DNA from 4 places in the Kitasatospora sp. NBC_00240 genome. Region 4 is predicted to be linked to each of the others. Evidence: riboswitches for the same ligand, from Rfam matches in the RefSeq annotation. Region 4 holds a riboswitch; each other region holds the start of a gene.
What was found. Region 4 has a riboswitch for cyclic di-AMP ahead of OG689_RS44820 (transglycosylase family protein). Riboswitches for the same ligand answer to the same signal wherever they lie in the genome.

Region 1 (7,092 bases), 3.4 Mb from region 4:
CTCGGGTTGGCGGCCTCGACGTAGCTGCCGTTGCCGGTGTAGATCGCGACGTGGTAGACGCCCGAGTCGCTGCCGTTGTTGGACCAGAACAGCAGGTCGCCCGGCTGCAGGCTGTCCAGCGAGACGTGGGTGCTGGCGGCGGCCTGGTCGGCGGCCACGCGCGGGATGGAGATCCCGGCCGCGCGGAAGGCCGCCTGGGTCAGGCCGGAGCAGTCCCAGCCACCGTTGCCGGTGCCGCCGTAGATGTACGCCTGGCCGACCTTCGACTGCGCGAAGGAGACCGCGGCGGCCATGCTGCCGGAGGCGGCGGGGGCCTGGGCGGTCGAGGCCTGGGCCGCCGGGGCGGCGGCTTCGGCGGCGGCCGGCTTGGCCGAGGTGGTCTTGGTGGCGGTGGCCGAGTCGGACTTGTTGAACCAGTCGAACTTCTTGGCCGAGTCCGAGCTGTCCGAGGACTTGGTGGCGGTCGCGTCGCCGCCGCCCAGGGCCAGGTGCTGGCCCGGGTAGATGGAGTCGGGGCCCTCGGTCAGGACGGACTTGTTGAGCTCGTACAGACGCTCCCAGCCACCCTGGACGTGGTTCTTGTCGGCGATGGCGGACAGCCAGTCGCCGGCGATCACGGTGTAGGTGCGGCGGTCGTCCTTGGACCACTTGCCCTGCTGCGACCAGGACTTGCTGCCGGACCAGGAGTCGGCGGAGCCCTTGGAGCTGTCGCTCTTGGCGGGGGCCTGCGCGGCCGGCGCGGCGGGCTTCGCCGGGGCGGCGGGGGCCGGGGTGGCGGGGGCCGGGGTGGCGGGCTTGGCGGCGGCCGGGGCGCCGGTGTCCACGGCGGCCGGGGTGCCGCCCTTGGTCAGGCCGGCCTGGATCGAGCAGACCGGCCAGGCGCCGGGGCCCTGCTCCGCGAGGACCTTCTCGGCGGTGGCGATCTGCTGGTCCTTGGTGGCGAGGTCGGCGCGCGAGGCGAACGCCGTACCGCCGAACGCGGCCCAGGTGCTGTTGGTGAACTGGAGGCCGCCGTAGAAGCCGTTGCCGGTGTTGATGCTCCAGTTGCCGCCGCTCTCGCACTGGGCGACCTTGTCCCAGGTGGCCACGGAGGCGGCGCTGGCGACACCGGAGGTGAGGCAGGGGATGGTGAGGCCGACGCCGGCCACGCCAACGGCGGCGATCACGCGACGGGTGCGGCTGGACAGACGGGTGCCGTTGGTGGGCAGCATGAAGATGTTCCTCTCCCACGCCTGCGAGGTGAGCTGTCGGATTCGGGCTGGAGTTGCCCGGCCGTGCTGAGCACGGCTTCACCCCTAGCCCCTGGACCGGTGCGAACCGGTCCGGGGCGACTTACCTGGGTCCCCCGCGCCTGCCGTGGTGCGTATTCGCGCTGCCAGCGCATCCGACGGCAGGCCTCGGCGTTGCGGATGAACTGGGTCCGTGTGACCACGAACGGGGAGCACGTTAAGCAGACTTAAGTTCAAACCGCAAACATGTGTGGCGCTCGTCACAGGACCCTGGATTCGTTGTGGCACACGGGTCGACATGATCAAAAATGCCCGATTTCAGGTAAATGCCGTGCCGTCGGAGAGTTCTGCCTGTCCTTCAGGGGATCCCCGGGCGACCTCACGGGTGCGACGGAGGGCACGGAACCACGGCGGCCGAAGGCCCGCAACCGGAGGGCGGGAGGCTCGCTCCCGTGACCAAAGTCCTTGCGGAGCAATCTGGTACAACGCGCGACAGTCCGGTGTAATCCGGCATTTGGGTACAGTCGGGCATTTGCTATCGAGGCGGGGCGAATCATTCGACGGGGGGCCTGGCCGGCTCGCCGTCGGTGCCGTGGTGGGTGTCGGCGGGGGTGGGGAGCTGACGTTCTTAATATCGGGCAATTTGGATCAAATAGGGCATATCTTGGCAATTCCTTCCCCGCGTCGGGAGGTGAGCCCCGGTCATGCCCTTCCGGGATGCCGGGGCCGGCCGGTCGCGCCGTACCCGCCCCGCACCTCGCCGGGGAGGCGGGCGCCGGCCAGGGTGCCGGAGTGGCGACCTCCGAGCGCCGGGCAACGGCCCGCGGACGGTCCGCCCCGCCCCCGTCGTGAGATTCCCCCGGGCGGCGCGGGGGTGCGGGCCGGGGAGTGCCGGCTCCGGGGTGGCACCGCCCTCACGTCCCGGGCACCCGGATCGGGGCCAGGCCCGGCGTCGGACCTGCCGTCACCGTCCGGCCTGCGCACCGGAGGACGGGCAGGTGCCCTCCCGTCAGGATGTGGTCCGCGCGTCGGATTGCCGGCGGAGCCACCGTCACCCGGCAGGAGCGGCCGGCCGGGACTTCGTCCGTCCCCGGACCGTCGTCGGAGGGGGCGTCATCTTCCGAGGCGGCCTCAGCCGCCGCACCCGGGCGGCCGTCTGCCGCGGCGACGCTCCCGGGTTCGCCGTGCCCTGCTTGCCCTGCCGACCGAGCCCTGCGGCGCGCGTCGCGGACGAAACCGGTGCGCGAAGTGCGGCCCGCCGTCGGACCCGCCCCCGACGGGCGACGGACGGCCTCCGGTCAGGCGCCGAGGAGTGGCCGTGCGCCTGCTCGGCGGAAGCGCGGACCGGTGTTCCTCGGCGGGTGTCGGGGTGCCGTTCGGGGCCTCCCGATCGACCCGCCGCGCCGCCCGTTGCCGCCCGCACGCCCTCGCTCCACCCCGCTGCTTCCGGGCCGTCACACGTCCGGGCCTGACCTGCGCTCAGGCCGGTCCTGGGATCGGACCGTTGCCGCCCCCGGGCGCGATGCGGGCCCCGGTCCTGAGGCGCCCTGCCCCGCCCCCGAGGTAGCCGGCGCCCGCCCGGTGCCCGGTGGGCGGGTTCGGACCCCGGGAACGCCGCAGGGGCCCCGGACGGATCCGGGGCCCCTGCGGGCGGTCGTCACGGCGCGGAGGTCACTCCGCGGCCTGCTCGTGCTCCGGCTCCTGCTCCCGGGCCTGCTCCAGCTGGGCCAGGGCGACCTCAAGGGCGGAGAGGTAGGTGGAGGCGACCAGCTGGCCGACCGTCGGGTAGGCGCCGAGCGGGGCCGCGCTGGGGCAGCCGGTCTCCTCCGCGGCGGTGGCGAGCAGCTCGGGGTCGGCCTCCGGGCCGATCACGAGCGGCGCCAGCGCGGGACGCTGCGAGCCGGTGGCGCGCAGGTGGTCGACGGCCGCGGCCACCGAGCCGGGCACGTCCAGGGCGGCGGAGACGACGGGTACGGCGAGCCGGGCGGCGAGCAGCACGCCGGTGATCCCGGCGGCGGCCGCTGCGTCCTCGCCGCCGACGGTGGTGAGGACCACGCCGTCGGCCGCGGTGGCGATGGCGAAGAGCCGGGCGCGGTCGGCGCGGGCCAGCCCCGCCTCGGACAGCCGGACGTGGACGGCCTCGGCCAGCAGCGGGTGCGGGCCGAGCACGTCGGTGATCGTGGCGCCGCTGCCGGCGGCCAGCGCGTGCAGGTCGTCGAGGAAGCCGTGCGGGCCGGTCAGCAGCGGCACCACCACGGGTGCCGGCAGACCGGCGTCGAGGGCCTGGGCGATCAGCTCGGCCACGGTGGGGCCGGATTCCTCGGCGGAGTCGTCGGCGAGGTAGGCGGCGGCGGTCTCGACGCCGGACTGCTCGCTGCGGACGATCGACAGCAGTTCGTCGACCACGGGCCGGGACTCGGGGCCCGCGGTGGCGGGCACGGCGAGCACGAGGGCCGGCGATCCGGCCGGGATCTCGGGGCGCTCGGGTCGACGATGGCGCCCCCGCGCACGGGAGCCTGGAGTGCGGACGGGCAGTGGCGCGCCCGGGATGGCTGCGGTGCTCATGGCGGAGATCGTAGGACATCGACCCGGCAGAGTCGCAGTCGGCTGCCGATGTCGAGCGGTGAGCATGCCGTCATTTCGGTCATAGGGCGACAAACCTGCCGGGATGGTGGTCATGTCACCCGGATCTCCCCGGTGCGGCGGCGCCACCCGGGCCGTCGGGTGACATGTATCACACGGCCCGGGCCGACTGACTGTGGGTCACGGGGGCGCGACTCCCGGCAGTCGAAGATCAACATTGCGCGGGGAGTTGCCTACGGGCGGTTATCGCGCGGTTTGTGGTTCGGTCAAGTTTGTCCGCTTACGTACCGTCGACCGAGCGGTTCCCCGACTGGTTGCATGACGCCCGGTGGTTCCTCGTGCACCTGCAACGTCCCGTGCTGATGCACGTGCACTGCAGCTATCATCACGTCAAGTGAGGCGTGTGCCGAGCCGGCAGGGGGCCGGGCCGGTGGAGGGCGGCCCGACGTGCCGCGCGCCGAACTGGACGACTACTCCGGTCTCTTCGGGAGATTTCTATGCACCACACGTACAACGGCATGGCGGCTGCGGACCTTGAGGGAGTGGTCTGGCAGAAGAGCATGCACAGCAATTCCCAGGGCAACTGCGTCGAGTTCGCCGCACTGCCGGGGGGCGATGTCGCGATGCGCAACTCTCGCTTCCCGGACGGTCCGGCACTGATCTACACGCGGGCCGAGATAGCGGCACTGCTGCTCGGCGCGAAGGACGGGGAGTTCGACCACCTGGCGCTCTGACGCCGGTTCACCGTCGCCGCGTTCCAGGGGGCCGTCGTGGGTGCTGACACCACGACGGCCGTTGTCGTCGGCGGGTGATCCGAGGCCCGCGCGCCGGGGAGGAGGCCTGTGGTGGCCGTCCCGGCCCCGTTGTGCCGGGCCCCCTGCCTGCCGGACGCCGTACCGCCGGACCTGCCCGCGCCGGACGCCGTACTGCCGGCCCCGGCCCCCGGGCGCCGCTCCGGCCGGCGCGTGACCGTACGGAGGTTCCCGCCGGGGTGCGCCGCCGTCCGATCCGCCGGGGTGTCAGGCCGAGCGCCGGTGCCGCCCGATGGCGTCCTGGGCGTGTGCGGCCGGATCCTCGGCCTCGAACAGCGCCCAGACCACCTTGCCCGCGCCGGCCAGTGGGTGCCAGCCCCAGGAGCGGCTGAAGGAGTCCACCAGGTGCAGCCCCCGGCCGGACTCCGCGACGAAGTCGGCCTCCCGGGCGACCGGCCCGGTACTGCTGGGGTCGCTGACCGCACAGACCACCTGCGGCGCGCGGTGCACCAGGCTTATCCGGATCGGCAGCCGTCCGTCGAAGGACTGCTGCGGTCCGCCCTGGGAGGGGATCGCGGCCAGGTCGGCGGCCAGGTGACCCGGATCGGGTCTGGCGCCGACGGCGTGCCGCAGGGCATTGGTCACCAGCTCGGAGGCAACCAGTGCGACGTCGTCGAAGAGGTCACCGAGTCCCCAGCGGTTGAGCGTCGTTCTGGCGAAGTCGCGCGCGGTTCTGACGGCTTCGTAGCGGGGAGCGAGCGTGCAGGTGACCACGTGGGGGTCGACCGCCAAGGCCGTACCGGTGCTCATGAAGAGCTCCTCCCATAAGGGGGCCGACACGGCTGGACCCGCCGGGGTCATGCCGGTCACCTCCGACTCGCTCGGCCGTTGGGTTGCCACCTCGTACGGCCCTTGCGCGCACACAAGTGCCCGGTCGCGCCGCAGCGCTGCCGGGCTGGTGTGCGGAGTCGCGCGTGGGGTCGACGCGGTGCCCGCGGGAATGCCAGGGATGTGCAGGTGCACGTGCACCATGGTCCTCTGCGCTCACTGCAGATGCAAGAGTCGATTCACGTGCAGTCGCACTATTGGCATATGCATGCGCCGAATGCACGTGCATCCTGGTGCTGCAGGTGCAGAACTGATAGATACATCCGTCAGTACCGGCACCGAGAGCGCTCAACTGATGGCAGACTGTGCGCTGTTTGCCCAAGGTGGAGGTTTGGACCGCATGACCACAGTTCAGCCGGGCGGCGGCTCGATGGTTCGCCGGATCCTCCTCGGCTCCCAGCTCCGCCGGCTCCGCGAGGCCCGGGGGATCACCCGCGAGGACGCCGGGTACGCCATCCGCGCGTCCGAATCCAAGATCAGCCGCATGGAGCTCGGCCGGGTCAGTTTCAAGGAGCGTGACGTCGCCGACCTCCTCAGCCTGTACGGGGTGAACGACGGTGCCGAGCGCGAGGCCCTGCTCGGCCTGGTGCGCGAGGCCAACAAGTCGGGCTGGTGGCACAGTTACAACGACGTGCTGCCCGGCTGGTTCCAGACCTACGTCGGTCTGGAGGAGGCGGCCACGCTGATCCGCACCTACGAGGTGCAGTTCATCCCCGGCCTGCTGCAGTCCGAGGAGTACGCCCGCGCCGTCTTCGGCCAGAGCCGCCCGGTGATCAGCGAGGAGGAGCTGGAACGCCGCGTCAGCCTGCGCCTGCGCCGCCAGAAGCTGCTCACCGACGGCAACAGCCCGCGGCTCTGGGCGGTCATCGACGAGGCCGCGCTGCGGCGCCCGGTCGGCGGTCCCCAGGTGATGCGCGGTCAGCTCCAGTACCTGATCGACATCGCCGAGCAGCCGAACGTGGTCATCCAGGTGATGCCGTTCCGCTTCGGGGCGCACGCCGGCGAGAGCGGCGCGTTCTCCATCCTGCGCTTCCCCGAGCAGGACCTCGCCGACGTGGTCTACCTGGAGCAGCTCACCAGCGCGCTCTACCTCGACAAGCGCGACGACGTCGACGCTTACATCCAGGTCATGGAGCGGCTCTGCGTGGACAGCCTCACGCCCGAGCGCACCATCGACCTGCTGTCCGCGATCCTGGCCGAGCGCTGACCCGCCGCCGGTCGGCGGTGTCCTGACGGCTCCGAGGGCGGCGGACCGCCCCCGGGGTAGCCGCGGAGTTCCCGGGGGCGCCAGGGCCGGTCGGCGGCCCCGCCGCGGGTCGTTCAGGCCCGGGCCGGCGGCCTGGTGCGCTCCGGCGGTGTCGGCTGCGGCGGGCACCCCATGGCCCAGGGCAGCCCGTACCGGCCGAAGAGGTCCGCCCGGATCGGCGCCAGCGGCAGTTCCGCACCCGGCAGCAGCACCCCGATGCAGCCGCCCATCAGCGCGCTGCGCAGCACGGCGTGCTCGGCCGGCGGGTCGGGCGCGCCCCAGTCGCGCAGCAGCTCCTGCAGGATCGCCCCGAACCGCTGCTGCTCCGGGTCCTTGACGAAGGCCCCCACATCGGGATCGAGGATCAGCGCCAGGTGCGAGCGCATCACCCGGG
Region 2 (7,092 bases), 410 kb from region 4:
CATGAACGACGATGACCTGCGGCTCGCCCCTCGTACCCGGACCGCCGAGCTGACCGCCTGGGCGCGGGCCCAGGACCGCGGGCCGGTGGCCGAGGGCCCGCTGCGGGCGGTGCTGACGCTGCTCGAACTCGGCGGCGGCCGGATCCGCGACGGCTGGCCCGAGCTGACCTCGGCGGCCGTCGAGCACCTGCTGTACGAGCGGCTCTACCTGTACGTGCAGCCGGCGCCCGGCGAGGACCCGCTGGCGTACGGCGCGGCGGTGCGGCTGCTGATCGACCATCAGCGGGCGGCGAAGCGGCTGAACGCCAAGCGGCAGGAGCGGCTGCTGGCCGAGGCCGAGTGGCAGGGCGAGGTGGCGACCGGCCTGCTGCGCCGCGCGGACCTGGTGACCTGGCCCCGGCTGTACACCCTGCTGCTGCGCGCGGACGGCGTGGCGGTGGACGACCCGGCGGCGGTCCGGGCCTGGCTGGACGGGTTCCGCGAGCTCGGCCCGGCGGAGCGGATCGCGGCGTACGAGGCGCTGGAGGACTCCGGCGTGCTGGACCGGGTGGACGGCGACGGCGGCTGGGGTCCCACCCGGCTGATGTCGGTCGGGATGGCCACCGACGGAGCCCGGATGCTGCTGGAGAACGGGCTGATGGAGCGCAGCTACCGCAACCTGGCCGAGCTGAACGCGCTGGGCCGGCCGATGCCGCAGGAGCTCGCCGGGGACTTCGAGTCCTTCGAGGCGGCGGCGGCCGTGGAGGCGATGCGGCTGTTCGGCGAGTGGACGGTGCCGGGGCTGCCCCGGCTGCTGGTGGAGGAGTACTCCGACCTGGCGCCGGAGCCGGGCCCGGAGGAGATCGAGGCGTACCTGGCGCAGCTGCCCCAGGAGCCCGAGGGCGAGGTCGGCCCGGACGGCCAGGAGCAGTGGGACGGTCAGGAGCAGTGGGCCACGGAGGAGGAGTGGGCCGGCGAGGAGCAGTGGGCCGAGGAGGACGCTGCGGCGCCGGGCTCCCCCGAGGGGTCGGCCGGGGCGCCGGAGCCGGACCGCCCGCGGGAGTGACGGCCCGCCGGTCCCGGCGGGGGCCGGGGCCGGGAGGGTCCGTCAGGGGGTGGCGGCAGGCCCGGCGGGGCGTGCCGCCGCCCGCCGGCACGAGGGCCGACCCGTCGGGGCAGGGCCCCATCCGTCAGGGCGGGCCGATCCGTCAGGGGGTGAGGCCGCGCTGCTCCAGCCAGCTCTCCGGGTCGACGGGGGCGCCGCCGTCCGGGCGGACCTCCAGGTGCAGGTGCGGGCCGGTCACGTTGCCGGTGGCGCCGACCTTGCCGATCTGCTGGCCGGGCACGACCTTGCCGGAGGCCTTGATGATCGAGGAGAGGTGGCAGTACCAGATCTCGGTGCCGTCGGGCAGGGTCTGGATGATCCGGTAGCCGTACGAGCCGGACCAGCCGGCCGAGGTGATGGTGCCGGAGCCGACCGAGTACACCGGGGTGCCGGTGGAGGCGGCGAAGTCGAGGCCGGTGTGCAGGTGCGACCAGTACGAGGCGCTCTGCCCGTAGTGGGCGGAGAGGAAGTAGTCGCGGACCGGCAGCTGGATCGCGGCGAGCTTGGCCTTCTCGGCGGCCGCGGCGGCCTTCTGGGCCTCCTGCTGCTGGGTGGCGCGCTTGGCCTCGGCCTCCTTGGCGGCCTGCAGGCGGGCGCCCTCCTCGGCGGCGGTGCGCTGGCTGTCGGCCTGCAGCTGGATGCGGGCGGCGAGGGCCAGGCCGGGATCGGCGGAGAGCACGGTGGTCTCGTCCGGCGAGATCACGGCGGGTGCGGCGGCGGGGGTCGCGGAGGCGAATCCGGTGGCGCCGAGGGTGGCGGCCACCGCGGTGACACCGAGCAGCGGGCCGGTTCCGCGGGTCTGACGGGGCATCCGGTGCCGGTTGCTGTCGGCCGGCGGGGCGGTCTCGTCCCGGGCCTCGCCGTACGCACCGCCGTGGGCGGGCGGCCAGGGGTGGTCGAGCAGCTGGGTGCCGGTGGAACCCGGGAGGTGTGCCGGAGAGTGCGACGACGCCACGGAGGCGCGCTCCTTTCCTTCCTTCGCGCCTACCGGGTTAGCTGACGGGTTCGGAGCAGGAAGGTCTCCTACGGCCGGGCCTGGGCCTGGCCGATTCACCCCAAGGAACGGTGGTTCCCCGGCTCCCTGACCTGCCCCGGAGGGCCGGTCGTGCGGGATTAGGCGAGCGCACGGTGCCGTGGATACGGCGTTGCCGACCGCGCTGCGTTATCAAACGTTAATCCTAGGAGCCCCTGATTCCAAGCCGTCCAGGGAGGGCAGTCAACATTTTCATGGGGCGGAATGGGCGATTTGGCATGGTTACCATCCGGGGGCACTACGGATCGTGAACAGGCGTCAACAAACCGCACCTGAATCTGAGTACCCGTACTCATGTGCGCGACATGACGCTTGGCCATCCTGGCCGCATGAGCACCTCGATGCAGTCACGTACCACGGCGGCGTACTACGTCCAGGCCGTGCTGTCCTTCGCGATCTCCGGCGGCGCCCTGGCCGTCGGCATCGCCTACCTGCCGGTAGGCGCATGGACCAGGGCCTTTCTGGGCATCGGCCTGCTGTACACGGTGACCTCCTCGTTCACCCTCGCCAAGGTGATCCGTGACCGCCAGGAGAGCACCGAGATCGTCACCCGGGTCGACCAGGCCCGGCTGGAGAAGCTGCTGGCCGAGCACGACCCCTTCAAGGTGGAGGGCATCTGACGCCCTGCCGGGCCGGTGCGCAGGGCGCCGCATCCCGGCGGCGGGCCGGGCGCACGGCGGCCGGCCGAATCGGACACCGGACGTCACTCCTTGACAGCTAAGGCTATTAGCCTTAGCTTTATGGCTATCGGCAAGTCGCCGACGGCACGGCCCACAGGCCAAGGAGGCCCGCGATGTCCACCACTCCTCTCGCGACCCGTTACCTCGACGTCCCCGGCGGGCGAATCGCCTTCGACGACACCGAGCACGGCAGCGGCGCGCCCGTCCTCCTGGTCCCCGGCATGCTCGACTCCCGCTCCGCCTACCGCCACCTGCACCCGCTGCTGGCCGGGGCCGGCCACCGGGTGATCACCATGGACATCCGCGGCTTCGGCGAGTCCTCGATCCCGTGGGACGACTACTCCCCCGCCGCCATCGCCGACGACGTCCTGGCCCTGCTGGACCACCTCGGCATCGAGCGCGCCGTACTGGTCGGCAGCTCCTACACCGGCGCCAGCGTGGTCAAGGTCGCCGGGGACGCCCCCGACCGGGTCGCCGGGATCGCCCTGCTGGACGCCTTCGTCGAGAACCTGCCGCAGACCGCCTTCCAGCGCGGCCTGGTCAAGGTGCTCGGCTCGGCCGTGATCCAGTTCCCCGCCTTCTGGGGCATGTACCAGAAGCTGGCCTTCCCCACCGCCAAGCCGGCCGACTTCGCCGAGTACCGCGCCGAGCTGGTCGCCTCGCTGCGCACCCCGGGGCGGAAGACCGCCACCCGCGGCTACGTCCGCGGCGACTCCGCGCCGGTCGGCTGGTCGGCCGCGGTGACCTGCCCCGCGCTGGTCGTGATGGGCAGCAAGGACCCCGACTTCCCCAAGCCCGAGGTCGTCGCCGACCGCCAGGCCGCCGCGCTCAACGCCCGCAAGGTGATGATCGAGGGCGCCGGCCACTACCCGATGGCGGAGTTCCCGCAGGCCACCGCCGACGCACTGGTGCCCTTCCTGGCCTCGCTCACCGAGTCCCGGCCCAGCACCGCCGACACCCAGGGCTGAGCCCGCCCCGCGCCCGGCCACCCCGCGCGGGCCGCCTTCCCCCACCGCGCCGCACCTCGGCGCCGCACCACCCTTCTGGAGGCCCCCATGCCACGCGCCGGACTGACCCCGGACACCGTCGTCACCCACGCCCTCGGCCTGATCGACGACCAAGGCCCCGAAGCCCTCACCCTGGCCGCCGTCGCCGCGCGGGCCGGGGTCGCCACCCCGTCCCTCTACAAGCACGTCCCGGGCGGCCTCACCGAGCTGCGCCGGCTGATCGCCGTCCGGGTCACCGAGGAGCTGGCCACCCGGCTGGCCAAGTCCGCGGTCGGCCGCGGCGGGGACGACGCGGTGGAGGCCGTCCTGCGCGGCTACCACGCGTACGCCGTCGAGCACCCCAACCGGTACAGCGCCCTGCCGCAGGCCCCGCAGCCCGACGACGAACTGACCCGGGCCGCCGCCGAGCTGGTCGAGGTGATAGTCGCGGTGCTGTACGACTACGGGCTGCAGGGCCCCGAGCTGATCCACGCGGCCCGTACCGTGCGCTCGGTGGCGCACGGCTTCGCCTCGCTGTCGATCGCCGGCGGGTTCCAGCGCTCCGAGGACCAGGCCGTCACCCAGGACCGGCTGATCGGGGTCGTCACCGGCGGGCTGCGGGCCTGGCCGAAGGCCTGACCGCCCGCTGCGGCCGGCCGGAGGCCTGACCGCCCGGCAGCCGCCCGGCAGCCCGCCCGGACCGCTCCCGCACCGCGTTCCCGCCGCCCGGACGCCGCACCGGCCGACCCGCGGCCGGACGACCCACGACCGGCCGCGCCGCCGGGCCCGGAAGGGGAGCAAACGGGCATTCGGCACTAGATTGACTGATCACACAGGCGGTCGGTGCCGGCCGCCGGACCCCGGGAGAGGTTGCCGTGCCCGCAGCCGAGGAGGCCGCCCGCCGCCGGACCGGCCCACGTCGCTGGGCGCGGGCCGCCCGCCGCGGACCGCTCGGCCGCTGGGGCAGCCGACTGCTCGACGGCGACCCGGCCGCGGCGCGCGACGCGCTGCTCCTGCTGCTGGGGCTCACCGCGCTCTTCACCGCGATGTCGGTCCTCCTGCCGGCGAGCTGGCCCCCGTCCGCCCTGGTGCTCCCGCTGGTCTGCGGCGCACTGGTGCTCAGCACCCGCCGGCAGCTGGCCCTGGTGGCCGGGGTCCTGGCCGGCAGCGCGCTCAGCGCCGCCTGGCACGAGCCGCACGGCGTACGGTCCGGGGTCACCGTGGTGCTCGCGCTGACCGCGGTGGCCGGGCTGGCGACGGCGCGGTTCCGCAACCGGCTGGGCCTGCGCGGCCTGCGCGGCGACTCGATGCTGCTGGAGCTCTCCGAGCACACCCACGCCCTCGGCCGCCTGCCGGACCGGCTGCTGGACTGGCACTTCGACCGGGCGCTGGCGCCCGTCGGCGGCAACTCCTTCTCCGGGGACTTCCTGCTCTGCGCCGACCGGCCCGAGCAGGACCTGCTGGAGGTCGTCCTGGTGGACGTCTCCGGCAAGGGCAGCCGGGCCGCCGCCCGCTCGATGCACCTGTCCGGCGCGTTCGCGATGCTGCTGGGCTCGGTGCCGCCGGAGTCCTTCCTGCCCGCCGCCAACGACTACCTGGTGGGGCTCGGCTGGGAGGACGAGTTCGCGACCGCCGTGCACCTCGCGCTGCGGCCGGCCAGCGGGGAGTACCGGCTGTTCAACGCCGGCCACCCGCCGCCCGCCCACTACCGCCGGGAGGGCGGCGGCAGCTGGCTGCTCGGCGGCGACGGCGGTCCGGCGCTCGGGCTGCTGCCCGGCAGCCCGTACCCGGCGACGCGCGGGCGGCTGGCGCTCGGCGACTCCCTGCTGCTCTACAGCGACGGCCTGGTGGAGGTGCCCGGCCAGGACATCGAGACCGGGATCGGTCGGCTGCTGGCCGCCGCCGAGCCGGTGCTGCGGGCGCCGCGGAGCGCGGGCGGCCCGGCCGGCCGGCTGCTGCGCGCGGTCGCCCGGGACGTCGCCGACGACCGGTCCCTGGTCGTGGTCCGGCGTCTCGGACCCCCATTCGCGAGTTGAACAAATAGGATGAAGAAATTACGTTCGCCCCAAGGGCGTGACCCCCCTGCGGAACGGAAAGGCCGGGTAGCCCGATGGACCTGACCTCCCCGTGGCTCCCCCCCTCCGAGGACGAGAGCCGGAGCCCGCTCACCGGCTCCGTCGCCCGCAGCCCGATGCGCTGCGTGCGGTTATTGCTGAACTGCTCCGGCGCGGGCGAACTGCTCGGCACCATCCTCGCCGAGGGCCCCGCCTGGATCACCGGCGAGGGCAACGCGATCTACCTTCTCGACTCCGCCGGAATGCTCCGGCTGACCGCCTCGCACGGCCTGCCGGAATGGGCCCACGAGCGCTACGGCACCGTCGACCCGGCCGGCGACCTGCCCGCCGCGATGGCGCTCCGGCTGCGCCGCCCCTACCTGCTCAGCCCCGAGCGCACCAGCATCGACTACCCCAACCGCAACTCCGGCATGGGCACCGGCATGGTCGCCCTGGTGACCCTGCCGATGGTCGTGGACGACCGGCCGATCGGTGTCCTCGCCCTGGCGCTGGCCCACCGCGGCACCGTCCCGCGCCGCGACCTGGACGTGCTGGAGACGATCGGCGAGGCCTGCGCCCACCGGCTCTCCCACCTGCTCGACCACGTCCACGCGAGCACCCGCGTCCCCAAGGGCGTGCGTACCCACAGCCCCGCCGGCGGCGACCCCGCCCCGCTCGCCCATCCGCTGCTCTCGCTCGCCGTGCACGCGGCCGGCGCCGGCGCCTTCGAACGCGACCTGGTCACCGGCGAGACCTTCTGGGACGCCCAGGCCTACCGGGTGGTCGGCCTGCCGCCGCCTCCCGAGGGCAGCGCCGCCGAGGCCCCCGACCTGTCCCGGATCGTCCACCCCGAGGACCTGCCCGACGTCCAGGCCGGCCTCGCCGACGCGCTGGCCGTCGGCGGCCCGTACCGGCTCGCCTACCGGGTGCTGCGCCGGGGCGGCGGCGTCACCCGGGTCCGGGAGAGCGGCGAGGTGATGCTCGACATCCACGGCCGGCCGGTCCGGATTGCCGGCCTGCTGGTCGACCGGGACCGCACCGGCGCGCCCGAGGACCGGCCGGCCGCCGGGTCCGGCGCCCCCGACGCGGAGCGGGAGTCCCCCGCGGTCGGCGCCCGCTCCGCGCTGCTGCTCGCGCTGACCCGCACCCTCTCCCGGGCGATCACCGTCCGGGACGTCACCACCGCCGTCACCGACGTGGCCGGGCCGGCGCTCGGCGCCGCCAGCCTGGTCCTCGACCTGGTCGACGAGGGCCG
Region 3 (7,092 bases), 2.8 Mb from region 4:
GAGTACGTACGGAAGGCGATCTGGGTCTCGGTGTGCTCCACGCCCGGCACCTTGTTGAGCTGACCGGGGATCACGTCCGCCAGGTCGTCGTGCCGGCGCACCCGGACCATCGCCACCAGGTCGTACCCACCGGTCACCGAGTAGACCTCGCTGACACCCTCGATGGCCGTGATCGCCTCGGCGATCTCCGGGATGCGGTCGACGGTGGTCTTGATCAGGACGATGGCGGTGATCACTCTGCTGCTCCTTTGTGGGGTGCGGCCAGCGTAGCCGCCGCCCCGCCCGCCGTCAGTGCGCCCGCGCGGCCCGGCGATCGGGCGACCCGGCGGCCCCGGGCCGGTCCGGGGCCGCCGGCTCAGCCGGTCCGGCGCAGGCGGGGGCGGCGCCACGGCGAGCGCGGGTAGGCGGCCCAGGTGAAGAGGAAGCCCGCCGTGAAGCCGATCACGTGCACCAGGTACGCCACGCTGCCCGGGCCCGGCGGCTGCCCGCCGCCGTCCAGGCCGGTGGAGCGCACCGACCACCACTGCAGGGCGAACCAGAGGCCCAGCACCAGCCAGGCGGGGAAGCGCAGCGGCAGGAACAGGAACAGCGGCACCAGCGTGGTCACCCGGGCCCTCGGGTACAGCCGCAGGTAGCCGCCGAGCACGGCCGCGATCGCCCCCGAGGCGCCGATCAGCACCCGGTCCGATCCAACCGAGTGCGCCTGCGCCAGCGCGTAGCCGTAGGTGGCGAGGGCGCCGGCCGCCAGGTAGAAGAGCAGGAAGCGGACCCGCCCGAGGCGCTCCTCCACGCCGGTGCCGAAGACGTAGAGGAACAGCATGTTGCCGAGCAGGTGAAGCCAGCCGGCGTGCAGGAACAGCGAGCTGAGCACCGAGAGCGCCGGGGACTTGCCCGGCGTGGGGGCCAGCACGCAGCCCGGCGGCTGGACGATCCGCCCGGCCGTCAGCGGACGGTGCTCCAGCAGTTCTGCCGGCACCGCCCCCCAGCGCTGTTCGAAGCGCTGCTCGGCGCAGATCCGGGCCTGGCCGGTGCCGAACAGCGGGTTGAGGCCGGCCGCCGGGCCGAGCAGGAACACCAGCGTGTTGAGGGCGATCAGGGCGTACGTGACGACCGGTGCGGGGACGGCCGGACGCCCGTCCCGCGCACCGGTGTGGTCGAGGACCGGGATCGCCATGCCGGGGAGCATTCCTCGGGCGCGCGGCGGCGACACCGCGCTGTACTGCGTGTGGGTGACCGGGAGGCGATCCGGACCGGTGACGAGCGAGGACGGCCCAGGCAATAGGCTTGGCCCGGGCATTCCCCGCCTCCCGCCGCCGACGCCGGGCTCCGGGGGGAGCGCCTCCCGCCCAGACCAGGGAACTGCCGAGAGGACCCCCGATGACCGTCCCCGCCCTGACCGCCGAGACCCGTTGGCGCTGCACGCTGTGCGGCAATCTGACCCGCTTCGACGTGACCCGCACCGCGAAGGTCGTCGAGTACCTGCACTTCGACCTGGCGGGCGACTCCAAGGTCGAGGAGACCGAGGTGCTGGCCGAGACCGTCGAGTCGGTGCGCTGCCGCTGGTGCAACGCGGTGGACCAGGTCGAGCTGGTGGACCGCCCGGGTGCCGAGGCCGAGGCCGCCGAGCAGGCCTGACCCGCCGAGCAGGACCGACCCACCGGCCGGGGCCGATCATCCCGGCCCGGGGGTCGGTCGGCCGGGCCGGCCCCGGGGACACCGCCCGGGGCCCCGGCGGCCCGGGCGCCCCTCGCGGGCCGGGCGCCCCTCAGCCGCGGGAGTGTGGCGTGGCGCGGGGTGGGGCACCGTACAGGGACAATTGCAGAGAGCGGTGAGTTTCAGGGCAGCGGCAGCCGGCCGTGAGCACTCCGCAGAACAGGATCGGAGCCGAGGACGTGGTGGACGCAGCGAGGGAGCCCGCCGGACCGCAGGGGCGGCCGCCCGCTGTGGACGCCCGGCCCCCGGACGCGGTCGAGGCCGTCCCGGCCGGTGCTGAGACCACGGACGGGGACATCGCCCCGGACGCCGACCCGGCCGTGCCCGCGGCCGGCGCGGACACCGGCGCCGACCTGGCCGAGGGCGGGGCGCCCCCGGGCGAGGACGACGCGGAGGCACGGACGGTCGAGCAGCTCGACCGCCCGCTGCCCGAGGGCGTCCGCCGCCGGGTGGTCGGTATCGCCGCCGACGCGCTGGGCGGCCTGCCGGTCGCCGAACTGCCGCTCTCGCTCCGCCAGTACGCCAAGTTCACGCCGGCCCGGCGGGCCAAGTACGCGGCCACGGCGCTGGCCGCCGCGCTGGAGTCCGAGCCCGCGTTCCGGGTGCGGATAGCGGACCGGCTGAGGCTGGGCCAGCCCGACCTGGTGAAGGCGCTGGAGGCCGGCACCGTGCCCGGCGCCGCCGACCCGATGGACGTCGCCACCGCCGCCTACCTGCTGCGCCCGCACGGCTGGGCCCGGCTGGTCGAGCAGGCGGGGGAGCTCGCCGAGCGGGCCGGCGCCGAGGGCGCGGCCGCCGAGTCGGCCCGGCTGGCCGAGAAGCTGCAGGCGGAACTGGCCGAGCTGCGAGCCGCCGCGCGGACCGACCTCGAGCGCCAGCGCGCCGAGTCGGAGAGCGTGCGCAAGGAGGCGGAGTCGCTGCGTAAGAAGGTGCGCTCGCTGGAGAGCGACACCCGGCGGGCGCAGGCCGAGACCCGCAAGCTGGCCGCCGAACTGGAGGCGCTGCGCGGCTCGTCGACCGCCGAGCGCAGCGCCGCCGACAGCGAGGCCCGGCGGCTCAAGCACCGGATCTCCGAACTGGAGACGGCGGTCGAGCACGGCCGGCGCTCGGCCCGCGAGGGGCGCAGCGTGGAGGACATGCGGCTGCGGCTGCTGCTCGACACCGTCCTGCAGTCGGCGCAGGGGCTGCAGCGGGAGCTGGCGCTGCCGGTCGCCCGGATCCACCCGGCCGACCTGGTGGAGGCGGTGGAGCCGGCCTCGGCCTCGCCGCACGACGTGGCCCGCCGGGCGCTCGCCGAGGACGATCCGGCGCTGCTGGACCAGCTGCTGGCGATCCCGCAGGTCCATCTGGTGGTGGACGGCTACAACGTCACCAAGACCGGCTACCCCTCGCTGCCGCTGGAACAGCAGCGGATCCGGCTGCTCGGCGGGCTGGCGATGCTGGCGCAGCGCACCCAGGCGGAGGTCACCTGCGTCTTCGACGGCCAGGACCTCGACGTCCCGGTGATCATGGCGCCGCCCCGCGGGGTCAGGGTGCGGTTCAGCCGGACGGGGGAGACGGCGGACGAGCTGATCCGCCGGCTGGTGCGGGCCGAGCCGCAGGGGCGGCCGGTGGTGGTGGTCTCCACCGACCGGGAGGTCGCGGACGGCGTGCGCAACGCCGGCGCGCGCCCGGTGGCCTCCGTCCTGCTGCTCAACCGGCTGGCCCGGGCCTGAGCCGGGCCGGTCCGCTGCCGGCCGAACGCCTGGGCGGCGGTCCCGGGCCCCGTGGGGGGTGCGGGCCGGCGCGTCGGGCGGCCCGGGGCCCGGATGCCGGGCGGCCGGCCTTGACAGCTGGTCAGGGCCTGGACGGCGGGAGTGTGTGGGTCAGGTGAATTCCCGGCCGAGGCCTCAAGTTGGTGGCCCTGCGGGAGTGGCGGAATGCGCTGATCTTCACTAGGGTCTGGCGTCAAACCTATTTTCCGGATACTCACTCGTTCGGGTGAGCCCGCAGGAAGAAGGAGCCGGTCCTTGGCCTCCCACCGCCGTCCGAAGCAGCCGAGCCGCGCGCGGGTGACCGTGCTCACCGCTGCCGCCGCGACCGCGGTCGCCCTGTCCGCCCAGATGAGCGCGCACGCCGCGCCCACCACGCCCTCCAAGAAGGAGGACGTGAAGGCGCAGGTCGACAAGCTCAACGAGGAGCAGGAGCAGGCCGCCGAGCGCTACAACGGCGCCAAGGAGCGGGCCGACCAGCTTCGCAAGCAGGCGGACCAGATCCAGGACCAGGTGGCCCGGGGCCAGGACCAGATGACCCACCTTCAGGCGGGCCTGGCCGAGGTGGCGGGCGAGCAGTACCGCACCGGCGGCATCGACCCGTCCGTCCAGCTGATGCTCGCCTCGGACCCGTCCGGCTACCTCCAGCAGGCGACCAGCGTCCAGCAGGCCACCTCCAGCCAGGCGGAGGCGCTGAAGGGTCTGCAGGACCAGCAGCGCCGGCTCGACCAGCAGAAGATCGAGGCCGCGGCAATCCTCTCCTCGCTGGACGAGACCACCCGGGACCTGAACCAGGCCAAGGCGGACGTCAACAAGAAGCTCCAGGAGGCGAACGCGCTGCTGAACTCGCTCAGCGCCGCGGACCGCGCCTCGGTGGTCCAGGGCGACGGCCGCGCCTCCCGCGACTCCGTCCGGGTGGACCTCGGCTCGCTGCCGCAGGCCGCCGGTTACGCCGGTGTCGCCGTGGCCAACGCGATGAGCAAGCAGGGTGCCAGGTACGTCTGGGGCGCCACCGGGCCGAGCACCTTCGACTGCTCGGGCCTGATGGTGTGGGCGTACGGCCAGGCCGGCGTCTCGCTGCCGCGCACCTCGCAGTCCCAGGGCAACGTCGGCGTGCGCGTGCCCTCGCTCGCCGAGGCCCAGCCGGGCGACCTGGTCGTCTACGGCTCCGACCGCCACCACGTCGGGATGTACATCGGCAACGGGCTGGTGGTGCACGCGCCGCACACCGGCGACGTGGTCAAGGTGATGAAGGCCGACGCGATGCCGATCAACACCATCCGCCGGGTCTGACGCACCGGGAGGCGCGGGCCGGGCGCGGTTAGCGCCCGGCCCCCTCGCCGTCCGGGCCGAGCGGGCCGGGCCCCGGGTGCGGGGGGTCACCTGATGCGTCCGGGCGCGGCGAGCGTCGGACCGCCGGGGCGGGCGGTGCCGTAGGGACTCCCGGGAGCGGGTGAGGTCCTGCCGAACGGGCGACAACGGGCCCATTTCGGACATTTGTTGATTGTTTGCCACCTTCGACATGCCCGGGCGCCCCGACATCCCGCTGTGATCTGGAACACGTGCCCCCGGGGTCCCTGGCGACCACATGATGAAAAACCATCAGCCCAGGGTGGACGGATGGTCACATCCGGTCATAATCACAATCGAACTTGGGTGGAGTTCCAACTTTTTTCCTACAACGATTTGAACGGATCACGGTTTCGTTACTAGGGTCATGCCTCGAACCACCGCGCAGTCGATCACCCAGCCTGGGTGGCGGCGGGGGTTACCGCCGAGTCCGAGAAGCAGCACGGGCAGTCAACTGCCCGACGGGGAAGCCCCTCCGGGGGAGCTGTGGAACGGAGCCGGGGAACCACGTTCCTCGGGGTGAATCGGCGCCAGGTCGGCCGGTCGTCGTGAGACGTCGGGCCGGTGAGGCGTCGTAGGGCATCTCTTCCAGCCCGAACCCGTCAGCTCACCCGGTAGGCGGCCGTAGGAAGAAGGAGTCCGCCTTCGTGGCGTCCCATCGTCGTCCCAAGCCCGCCGGTCGTGCCCGAGTTTCGATCATGACTGCTGCCGCTGCCGCCGCCGTGGCCCTGTCCGCCCAGGCCGGCGCCCACGCCGACCCGGTGCAGACCAAGGACCAGGTCAAGGAGCAGGTCGACCAGCTCAACGAGCAGGCCGAGGTCGCCACCGAGGCCTACAACGGTGCGCAGGCCAAGCAGCAGGACCTGCAGAAGCAGGTCGGCGAGATCCAGGACCGGGTGGCGCGCCAGCAGGCCCAGGTGACCGATCTCCAGGGCGGCCTCGCCGAGATCGCGGCGGAGCAGTACCGCAACGGCGGCATCTCGCCGACCGTCCAGCTGATGCTCTCCACCAGCCCGGACAACTTCCTCAACCAGGCCGGTTCGATCAACCAGGCCGGTGACTCGCAGAGCAACGCGCTGAAGGAGCTCCAGGCCCAGCAGCGCAAGCTGGACCAGGACAAGTCCGAGGCGCAGGGCAAGCTCGCCGAGCTGGACACCACCACCCAGCAGCTCAAGGCCAGCAAGGACGAGGTCCAGGGCAAGCTCGCCAAGGCGCAGCAGCTGCTCAACACGCTGACCGAGCAGGAGCGCGAGGCGCTGAAGGCCGCCGAGGCCAAGGCCGCCGCGGACGCCAAGGCGAAGGCCGACGCCGCCAAGGCGCAGACCGACCGCGCCTCCCGCGACACCACCCGCAGCCCGCTCAGCAGCGGTGGTTCGACCGCGGCCGCCTCCACCCCGGCGCCCTCGAGCGTCCCGGCCAGCGGCCGGGCCGCCGCCGCCATCGCCGCCGCCGAGACCAAGCTCGGTGCCCCGTACGTGTACGGCGCCACCGGCCCGAACTCCTTCGACTGCTCGGGCTTCACCGGCTGGGCCTACGCCCAGGCCAACGTGTCGCTGCCGCGCACCTCGCAGGCGCAGGCCTCGGCCGGCAAGCGGATCGGCACCAACATCGCCGACGCGCAGCCCGGCGACCTCATCATCTACTACGGCGGCATGACCCACGTGGGCCTCTACGTGGGTGGCGGCCAGATCATCCACGCCCCGCACACGGGTGCGAACGTCCGCTACGAGTCCGCGACCGTGATGCCGATCTCGGCCATCGTCCGGATCTGACGCGGCCCGCGCCGCAGCTTCGCCGGCTCCTTCCGCAGGCCCGGCCCCGGTTCGTCCGGGGGCCGGGCCTGCGGCGTTCCGGCTGCCCGAGCTGATGTCCGATTGGGGGTCAAATATTCGGGTTGGGAGGGGTTTGGACTCGGTCGCGAGGACTCGCTAACGTCTGCCCCCGGACCTCCGCTCGGACGGTCGCCCACTCCGGGCGGCGGCGGTGGCCCGGCCGCAGGAATGGAGCCGCGCCGCATGGCGATGCACCGCCGTCACCCACTGCCAGGTGTGCACACGCTGGTCCGCGCGCTGGTGCTCACCGCCGCCGCCGGCACCGCGCTGGGTGTTGCGGCCGGCGGCAGCGCCTTCGCCGCCCCCGGCGTGCCTGACGGACCGCCGGACCGCAAGGACGTCAAGGCCCAGGTCGACCAGATCTACGACGAGGCCGAGCAGGCCTCGGAGAAGTACAACGCCGCACTGGAGTACCAGCGCCGGCTGCTCGGTGAGAGCGGCGCCCT
Region 4 (7,092 bases):
CGGGCACGCGGGCGGCCGGCCGGGGTCGGACGGAGCGCGGCCGACGGCGCGAGGTCGGGTGGCGCGGGGTCGGACGGGTCCGGCGTCAGCCGCGCTCGGTGCCCGCGGCGGTGCCGGTGAGCGCTTGGTCGTCCGCGGGCCGGCGCTGCGGCGGGACGACCTCGCTGATCGCCTCGCCGACGAGGGCGAGCAGTTCGGCGAGCCGGTCGAGGTGGCCGGGCAGCTCGGCCGGCGAGACGATCCGCTCGCCGTCGGGCCCGGCGACGCAGAACAGGTCGATCGGGCCGAGGTGCTTCTCCGCGGTGTCGACCAGGGCGGCCACGTCGCTGGGGCGGTGGATGTCGCCGCACACCCCGACCACCGGGCAGCCGGGGCGGTCCAGTTCGGCGGCGAGGTCCTCGGCCCGGTTGGGGTGCTGGTCGGCGATGAGCACCCCGGCGGCGCCGGCGGCCGTGAAACGGCGGGCCAGATCGGCTCCCGAACCGCCGTCCAGTACCGCGATGACCACCACTGCCCCGGCTACCCGCATGGGTGCGCTCCTCCCTGTGGGCGACACCGCACCGGCGCCCACCAAAGACATGTCGGAGGATCCTAGGCACGTCACGACCCTCTGCGACAGGGATTACCCATCAGGTGACCAGGCTCACGCCTGCCGGCCACCGGATACCGTCAGGTCATGCCGGATCAGCCGAACCCCGCCCAGCCTCCCCTCTTCACGTGGGAGTTCGCCGCCGACCCCTACCCCGCGTACGCGTGGCTGCGCGAGCACTCCCCGGTGCACCGCACCACACTGCCGAGCGGCGTGGACGCCTGGCTGGTCACCCGGTACGCGGAGGCCCGGCAGGCGCTGGCCGACGGGCGGCTCTCGAAGAACCCGGCGAACCACAGCGAGCAGGCGCACCGCACCGGGCGGGTGGGGATCCCCGGTGAGCGCAGCGCCGACCTGATGACACACCTGCTGAACATCGACCCGCCGGACCACACCAGGTTGCGGCGGCTGGTCTCGAAGGCGTTCACACCGCGCCGGGTGGCGGAGTTCGAGCCCAGGGTGCAGCAGCTGACCGACCGGCTGATCGACTCCTTCGCCGGGCGCGGCTCGGCCGACCTGATCCACGAGTTCGCCTTCCCACTCCCCATCTACGCGATCTGCGACCTGCTCGGCGTCCCGCCCGAGGACCAGGACGACTTCCGGGACTGGGCGGGCATGATGATCCGGCACGGCGGCGGCCCGCGCGGCGGGGTGGCCCGCGCGGTGAAGAAGATGCGGTCCTACCTGCTGGAGCTGATCCACCGCAAGCGGGCCGACCTGGGCGACGACCTGATCTCCGGGTTGATCCGGGCCGGTGACCACGGGGAGCACCTCACCGAGAACGAGGCCGCCGCGATGGCCTTCATCCTGCTGTTCGCGGGCTTCGAGACCACCGTCAACCTGATCGGCAACGGCTTCTACGCGCTGCTGCGCCACCCCGAGCAGCGCGCGCTGCTGCAGGACTCGGTGGCGGCGGGGGAGAGCGCGCTGCTGGCCACCGCGGTGGAGGAACTGCTGCGTTACGACGGCCCGGTGGAGCTGGCCACCTGGCGGTTCGCGACCCGTCCGCTGACCATCGGCGGGGTGGACATCCCGGTCGGCGACCCGGTCCTGGTGGTGCTGGCGGCGGCGGACCGCGATCCGGCACGTTTCGCGGACGAGAACACCCTCGACATCGCCCGCAAGGACAATCCGCACCTCGGTTTCGGCCACGGGATCCACTACTGCATCGGCGCGCCGCTGGCCCGGCTGGAGGGCCAGGCCGCACTGGCCACGCTGCTCACCAGGCTGCCTGATCTGCGGCTTGCGGCGGAACCGGAGGAACTTCGCTGGCGCGGTGGGCTGATCATGCGTGGACTTCGTGAACTCCCGGTCGAATTCACCCCGGCGAAGGCGCTCTGACCGGCCCGGTCACGCTGACGGCGTGTCGGACAGACTCGCTCACGGGCGCTCAGAACATGCATCAATGCGGACATTTAGGCGTGGTTTGTAAACGATCCGCCGACTGTCGTAATTTCCGTGTGATGTATGCGATATGAGCTTGTGATTGATGTGAGGATCTGTCTACTCTCCCTGGTGTTCGCAGCTGCGAACACCCGTGCGCGGAACGCCGAGTCCTGCCCGCCGCGCTGCCGGGAAACCGACCAGACCCTTGGGCAGGGGCGGGGGACCCAGGATTTTCTGCCGTTCCCCACGGCTTGGGGTGAAGCCGCATCAGGTGGAAGAAGGATTCCGCCCGAGGCGGCCGGGCCACCTCCCGGTCCGAACCCGACAGCTCACCTCGCAGGCGTGCGGAGAGGGACTTGTCCATGCTGTTCGTTGGTAACGGTCGTCACCGTCGTCGTACCCAGACCGAGAAGGCCATCGCCGTGGCCGGCGTCGCCGGCGTCGGGCTCGCGATGCCGCTCCTCGCCGCCACCGGCGCCCACGCGGCCCCCGTGTCCGTCTGGGACAAGGTCGCCCAGTGCGAGAGCGGCGGGAACTGGAGCATCAACACCGGCAACGGGTACTACGGCGGACTCCAGTTCAGCCAGAGCACCTGGAAGGCCTTCGGCGGCGGCCAGTACGCCCCGCAGGCGCACAAGGCCAGCAAGGGTCAGCAGATCGCCGTCGCGGAGAAGGTCCTCTCCTCGCAGGGCCCGGGCGCCTGGCCGGTCTGCTCGGTCAAGGCCGGCCTGACGAAGGGCGGCGCCTCCGCCCAGGTCGACACCGCGGACGCCGCCCCGCAGAGCGCCTCGCAGGACACCGGCACCAGGAGCGCGCAGCCCGCCCCCACCACCGCCAAGCCCGCCAAGCCGGCGCAGTCGAAGCCGGCCCGGGCCACCCGGGCGAAGGTCTCGACGGACGACCAGGGCGCCTCGTCCGGTCGCGGCGAGGCCCAGGACCCGGACTTCTCCGGCCGCACCGGCTGGGACGCCGCCAACAAGGTCTTCTGGTACCAGGTCGACGGCGGCTGGCACTGGACGAGCCACCAGAACGTCTACGAGCGCCACGCGGGCGACGACGCGTCCGAGACCCGCACCGCCCCCACGGCCGAGCCCGCCGCACCGGCCGCGCAGGTCACCCCCGCCGCCGCGACGACCGGGCGGGCCTACACCGTGCAGCCCGGCGACACCCTGGGCGGGATCGCCGGCAGCCAGGACGTGGCCGGCGGCTGGGGCGCGCTGTACGACGGCAACCGCTCCGTGGTGGGCGGCGACCCGAACCTCATCCTGCCGGGCCAGGTCCTGAACCTCGGCTGAGCACGGCGCGCGGGGTCGTGCCGTCCGGTGCGGCCCCCTTCGCCCGCTTTCGCCCCGCTCTGGGTGCATCCCGTGGGGCATCCAGGTGAACTACCGGTGGGTAGCCCGGCCACACGCTGAGACGGGACCCAGGCCGACGTGGCCGGGAGAGCCCGTGCGGTTAGGCTCTGGTCGTAACGACTCCGCAATCGTCCGCAGGACTCCACAACGGTCCGCGGATACCTGCTTCCGCTAGGAGATGCCTCGTGCCGTCCATTGATGTCGTCGTAGCCCGTGAGATTCTCGACTCGCGTGGCAACCCCACGGTCGAGGTCGAGGTCGGCCTCGACGACGGCAGCACCGGCCGTGCCGCTGTCCCGTCCGGCGCCTCCACCGGTGCCTTCGAGGCACTTGAGCTGCGCGACGGCGACAAGAACCGCTACTTCGGCAAGGGCGTGGAGAAGGCCGTCCTGGCCGTCATCGAGCAGATCGGCCCGGAGCTCGTCGGCTACGACGCCACCGAGCAGCGCCTGATCGACCAGGCCATGCTCGACCTGGACGCCACCCCCGACAAGTCCTCGCTCGGCGCCAACGCCATCCTCGGCGTCTCGCTCGCCGTGGCCCACGCCGCCTCCGAGGCCTCGGACCTGCCGCTGTTCCGCTACCTCGGCGGCCCGAACGCGCACGTCCTGCCCGTCCCGATGATGAACATCCTCAACGGTGGCTCGCACGCGGACTCCAACGTCGACATCCAGGAGTTCATGATCGCTCCGATCGGCGCGGAGTCCTTCTCCGAGGCCGTGCGCTGGGGCGTCGAGGTCTACCACACGCTCAAGGGCGTGCTGAAGGAGCGCGGCCTCTCCACCGGTCTGGGCGACGAGGGCGGCTTCGCCCCCAACCTGGACAGCAACCGCGAGGCGCTCGACCTCATCGTCGAGGCCATCAAGAAGGCCGGCTACGTGCCCGGCAAGGACGTCGCCCTGGCGCTGGACGTCGCCGCCTCCGAGTTCTACAAGGACGGCGCCTACCAGTTCGAGGGCAAGGGCCTCTCCTCGGCCGAGCTCATCGACTACTACGCCGAGCTGGTCGCCTCGTACCCGCTGGTCTCCATCGAGGACCCGCTGGACGAGCAGGACTGGGACGGCTGGAAGGCCATGACCGTCAAGCTCGGCGACAAGGTCCAGCTGGTCGGCGACGACCTGTTCGTCACCAACCCGGTGCGCCTCGCCAAGGGCATCGAGACCGGCACCGCCAACGCGCTGCTGGTGAAGGTCAACCAGATCGGCTCGCTCACCGAGACCCTGGACGCCGTCGAGCTGGCCCAGCGCAACGGCTACCGCTGCATGATGTCGCACCGCTCCGGCGAGACCGAGGACGTCACCATCGCCGACCTCGCCGTCGCCACCAACTGCGGCCAGATCAAGACCGGCGCCCCGGCCCGCTCCGAGCGCGTCGCCAAGTACAACCAGCTGCTGCGCATCGAGGAGATCCTCGACGACGCCGCCGAGTACGCCGGCCGGGGTGCCTTCCCGCGCTTCAAGTACGAGGCCTGACCTCGCCACGAGGGCTGACGCCCTCGGCGAGAGCTGTCCGCCCCGAGTACGGGGGCGGACACACAGCCGCTGCACCGGTGCCCCGGCTCTCACCCCGTAGGGTGGGGGCCGGGGCACCGGCGCGACCAGGAGGGGTAACGGGAGATGGCAGGCTGGAAGATTCCGGGCTTCGCGGCGCGCCCGCGATTCACCAGCCGGGCGACCGTGCTCGTCCTGGTGCTCTGCTCCCTGGTGGCGATCCTCGCCTACCCCACCCGCCAGTTCATCTCCCAGCGCTCGGAGATCTCCGCCCAGCGCGCCAGGGCCGAACACGCCAGACAGCAGGTCGAGCAGCTCCGCCGGGAGAAGGCCCGCTGGCAGGACCCGGAGTTCGTCAAGGCCCAGGCCCGGGCCCGGCTGCACTACGCGATGCCGGGGGAGACCCCGTTCATCTCGGTGGACCCGGCCGCCGGCGCCGCCAAGTCCTCCTCGGCCGGCGCCGGCGCCGCCGGCCCGGCGAAGGCCGCCAAGCCCTGGTACGCGAGCGTCTGGGACTCCGTGGACGCCGCCGACACGGCCGCCCTGGCCCCGCCCGCCGCCGCCCCCGCCCCTGCCCCCGCTAGAGACAGCTCTCCCCATGACCACTGAGAACACCCCTTCCGCCTCCGACGCCACCCCCGGTGCGGCCGTCGCGGACACCGACGTCGCCGCGATCGCCGCCCAGCTCGGCCGGGTCCCGCGCGGTCTGCGCGGCGTCGCCCACCGCTGCCCGTGCGGCAACCCGGACGTCGTCGAGACGGCCCCCCGCCTCGCGGACGGCACGCCGTTCCCGACCCTCTACTACCTGACCTGCCCCAAGGCCGCCTCGCTGATCGGCACCCTGGAGGCGGACGGCGTGATGAAGGAGCAGACGGCCCGGCTCGCCGAGGACCCGGAGCTGGCCACCGCCTACCGGAAGGCGCACGAGGACTACATCGCCCGCCGGGACGCGATCGAGGTGCTGGAGAACTTCCCGAGCGCCGGCGGCATGCCCGACCGGGTGAAGTGCCTGCACGTGCTGGTCGGTCACTCGCTGGCGGCCGGCCCCGGCGTCAACCCGCTCGGCGACGAGGCGATCGGGATGCTGGAGGACTGGTGGGCCAAGGGCCCGTGCGTCTCCGCGGCCGAGGTGGCCGAGAGCGCGGCCCGGGTCGCCGAGCAGCGCGCCACCGCCGAGGACCACGCGGCCGTGATCGCCGCCAAGGAGCAGCTGGCCGCCGAGCGGGCCGCGAAGAAGCGCGCGGCCGAGGAGGAGGGCGCATGAGCACCACCAGGGTGGCCGCGATCGACTGCGGCACCAACTCGATCCGGCTGCTGGTCGCCGACCTCGACCCGGAGACCGGCGAGATCACCGACCTCGACCGCCGGATGGTCATCAACCGGCTCGGCCAAGGCGTCGACCGGACCGGCCGGCTCGCCCCGGAGGCGCTGGAGCGGACCTTCGCGGCCTGCCGCGAGTACGCCGAGGTGATCAGCTCGTACGGGGTCGCGCCGGACCGGATCCGGTTCGTGGCGACCAGCGCCTCGCGCGACGCCGAGAACAGCGACGAGTACACCAAGGGCGTCCGGGACATCCTGGGCGTGGCCCCCGAGGTGGTCAGCGGGGACGAGGAGGCGCGGCTCTCCTTCGTCGGCGCGACCAAGGAGTTGACCGGCGGTCAGTTCCCCTCGCCCTACCTGGTCTTCGACCTGGGCGGCGGCTCCACCGAGTTCGTGCTGGGCACGGACGACGTGCAGGCGGCCCGCTCGGTGGACGTCGGCTGCGTCCGGCTGACCGAGCGGCACTTCGCCGGCGCCGAGCTGCCCACGCTGGGGCAGATCTCCGCCGCCAAGGCGCACATCCGGGGCGAGCTGGACAAGGCCGCCGAGGACGTCCCGCTGACCGGCGCGGCCACCCTGGTCGGCCTGGCCGGCACCGTCACCACGGTGTCCGCGATCGCGCTGGACCTGCCCGAGTACGACTCGGAGCGGATCCACCACTCGCGGATCTCGCGCGACCAGGTCGCGGAGATCGCCGGCCGGCTGCTGGCCTCCACGCACGCCGAGCGCGCGGCCATCCCCGCCATGCACCCGGGGCGGGTCGACGTGATCGCGGCCGGCGCGCTGGAGCTGCTGGAGATCATGGGGCGGACGGGCGCCGCCGAGGTGGTCGTCAGCGAGCACGACATCCTGGACGGCATCGCCTGGAGCGTCGTCCAGGCCTGACCGTCGGCCCGGCCCGGCCGGCCGGAGCGCGTCCCGCTCCGGCCGGCCGGTGCCTCGGCCCGGTCCG

Region 1: it holds a riboswitch for cyclic di-AMP, as region 4 does, so the genes downstream of both, OG689_RS32575 (transglycosylase family protein) here and OG689_RS44820 (transglycosylase family protein) in region 4, are expected to answer to the same signal.
Region 2: it holds a riboswitch for cyclic di-AMP, as region 4 does, so the genes downstream of both, OG689_RS19350 (M23 family metallopeptidase) here and OG689_RS44820 (transglycosylase family protein) in region 4, are expected to answer to the same signal.
Region 3: it holds a riboswitch for cyclic di-AMP, as region 4 does, so the genes downstream of both, OG689_RS29690 (NlpC/P60 family protein) here and OG689_RS44820 (transglycosylase family protein) in region 4, are expected to answer to the same signal.

The regions. Positions count from the first base shown of each region.
Region 1 is NZ_JAPEMU010000001.1:7,592,425-7,599,516, forward strand. Features, by position in the region: gene OG689_RS32575 (transglycosylase family protein) at 1-1,211, opposite strand, end outside; cyclic di-AMP (ydaO/yuaA leader) riboswitch at 1,217-1,413, opposite strand; gene OG689_RS32585 (hypothetical protein) at 2,901-3,794, opposite strand; gene OG689_RS32590 (DUF397 domain-containing protein) at 4,310-4,546, shown strand; gene OG689_RS32595 (ATP-binding protein) at 4,832-5,374, opposite strand; gene OG689_RS32600 (helix-turn-helix transcriptional regulator) at 5,793-6,659, shown strand; gene OG689_RS32605 (TetR family transcriptional regulator) at 6,773-7,092, opposite strand, start outside.
Region 2 is NZ_JAPEMU010000001.1:4,585,986-4,593,077, forward strand. Features, by position in the region: gene OG689_RS19345 (hypothetical protein) at 2-1,045, shown strand; gene OG689_RS19350 (M23 family metallopeptidase) at 1,188-2,039, opposite strand; cyclic di-AMP (ydaO/yuaA leader) riboswitch at 2,052-2,214, opposite strand; gene OG689_RS19355 (YiaA/YiaB family inner membrane protein) at 2,447-2,737, shown strand; gene OG689_RS19360 (alpha/beta fold hydrolase) at 2,911-3,765, shown strand; gene OG689_RS19365 (TetR-like C-terminal domain-containing protein) at 3,853-4,422, shown strand; gene OG689_RS19370 (PP2C family protein-serine/threonine phosphatase) at 4,659-5,819, shown strand; gene OG689_RS19375 (SpoIIE family protein phosphatase) at 5,894-7,092, shown strand, end outside.
Region 3 is NZ_JAPEMU010000001.1:6,929,926-6,937,017, forward strand. Features, by position in the region: gene OG689_RS29665 (Lrp/AsnC ligand binding domain-containing protein) at 1-236, opposite strand, end outside; gene OG689_RS29670 (rhomboid family intramembrane serine protease) at 356-1,174, opposite strand; gene OG689_RS29675 (hypothetical protein) at 1,378-1,635, shown strand; gene OG689_RS29680 (NYN domain-containing protein) at 2,067-3,428, shown strand; gene OG689_RS29685 (NlpC/P60 family protein) at 3,723-4,757, shown strand; cyclic di-AMP (ydaO/yuaA leader) riboswitch at 5,275-5,451, shown strand; gene OG689_RS29690 (NlpC/P60 family protein) at 5,513-6,586, shown strand; gene OG689_RS29695 (NlpC/P60 family protein) at 6,830-7,092, shown strand, end outside.
Region 4 is NZ_JAPEMU010000001.1:4,171,584-4,178,675, reverse strand. Features, by position in the region: gene OG689_RS17585 (SDR family NAD(P)-dependent oxidoreductase) at 86-529, opposite strand; gene OG689_RS17580 (cytochrome P450) at 677-1,930, shown strand; cyclic di-AMP (ydaO/yuaA leader) riboswitch at 2,161-2,332, shown strand; gene OG689_RS44820 (transglycosylase family protein) at 2,338-3,270, shown strand; gene eno (phosphopyruvate hydratase) at 3,516-4,802, shown strand; gene OG689_RS17560 (septum formation initiator family protein) at 4,947-5,429, shown strand; gene OG689_RS17555 (DUF501 domain-containing protein) at 5,419-6,084, shown strand; gene OG689_RS17550 (Ppx/GppA phosphatase family protein) at 6,081-7,025, shown strand.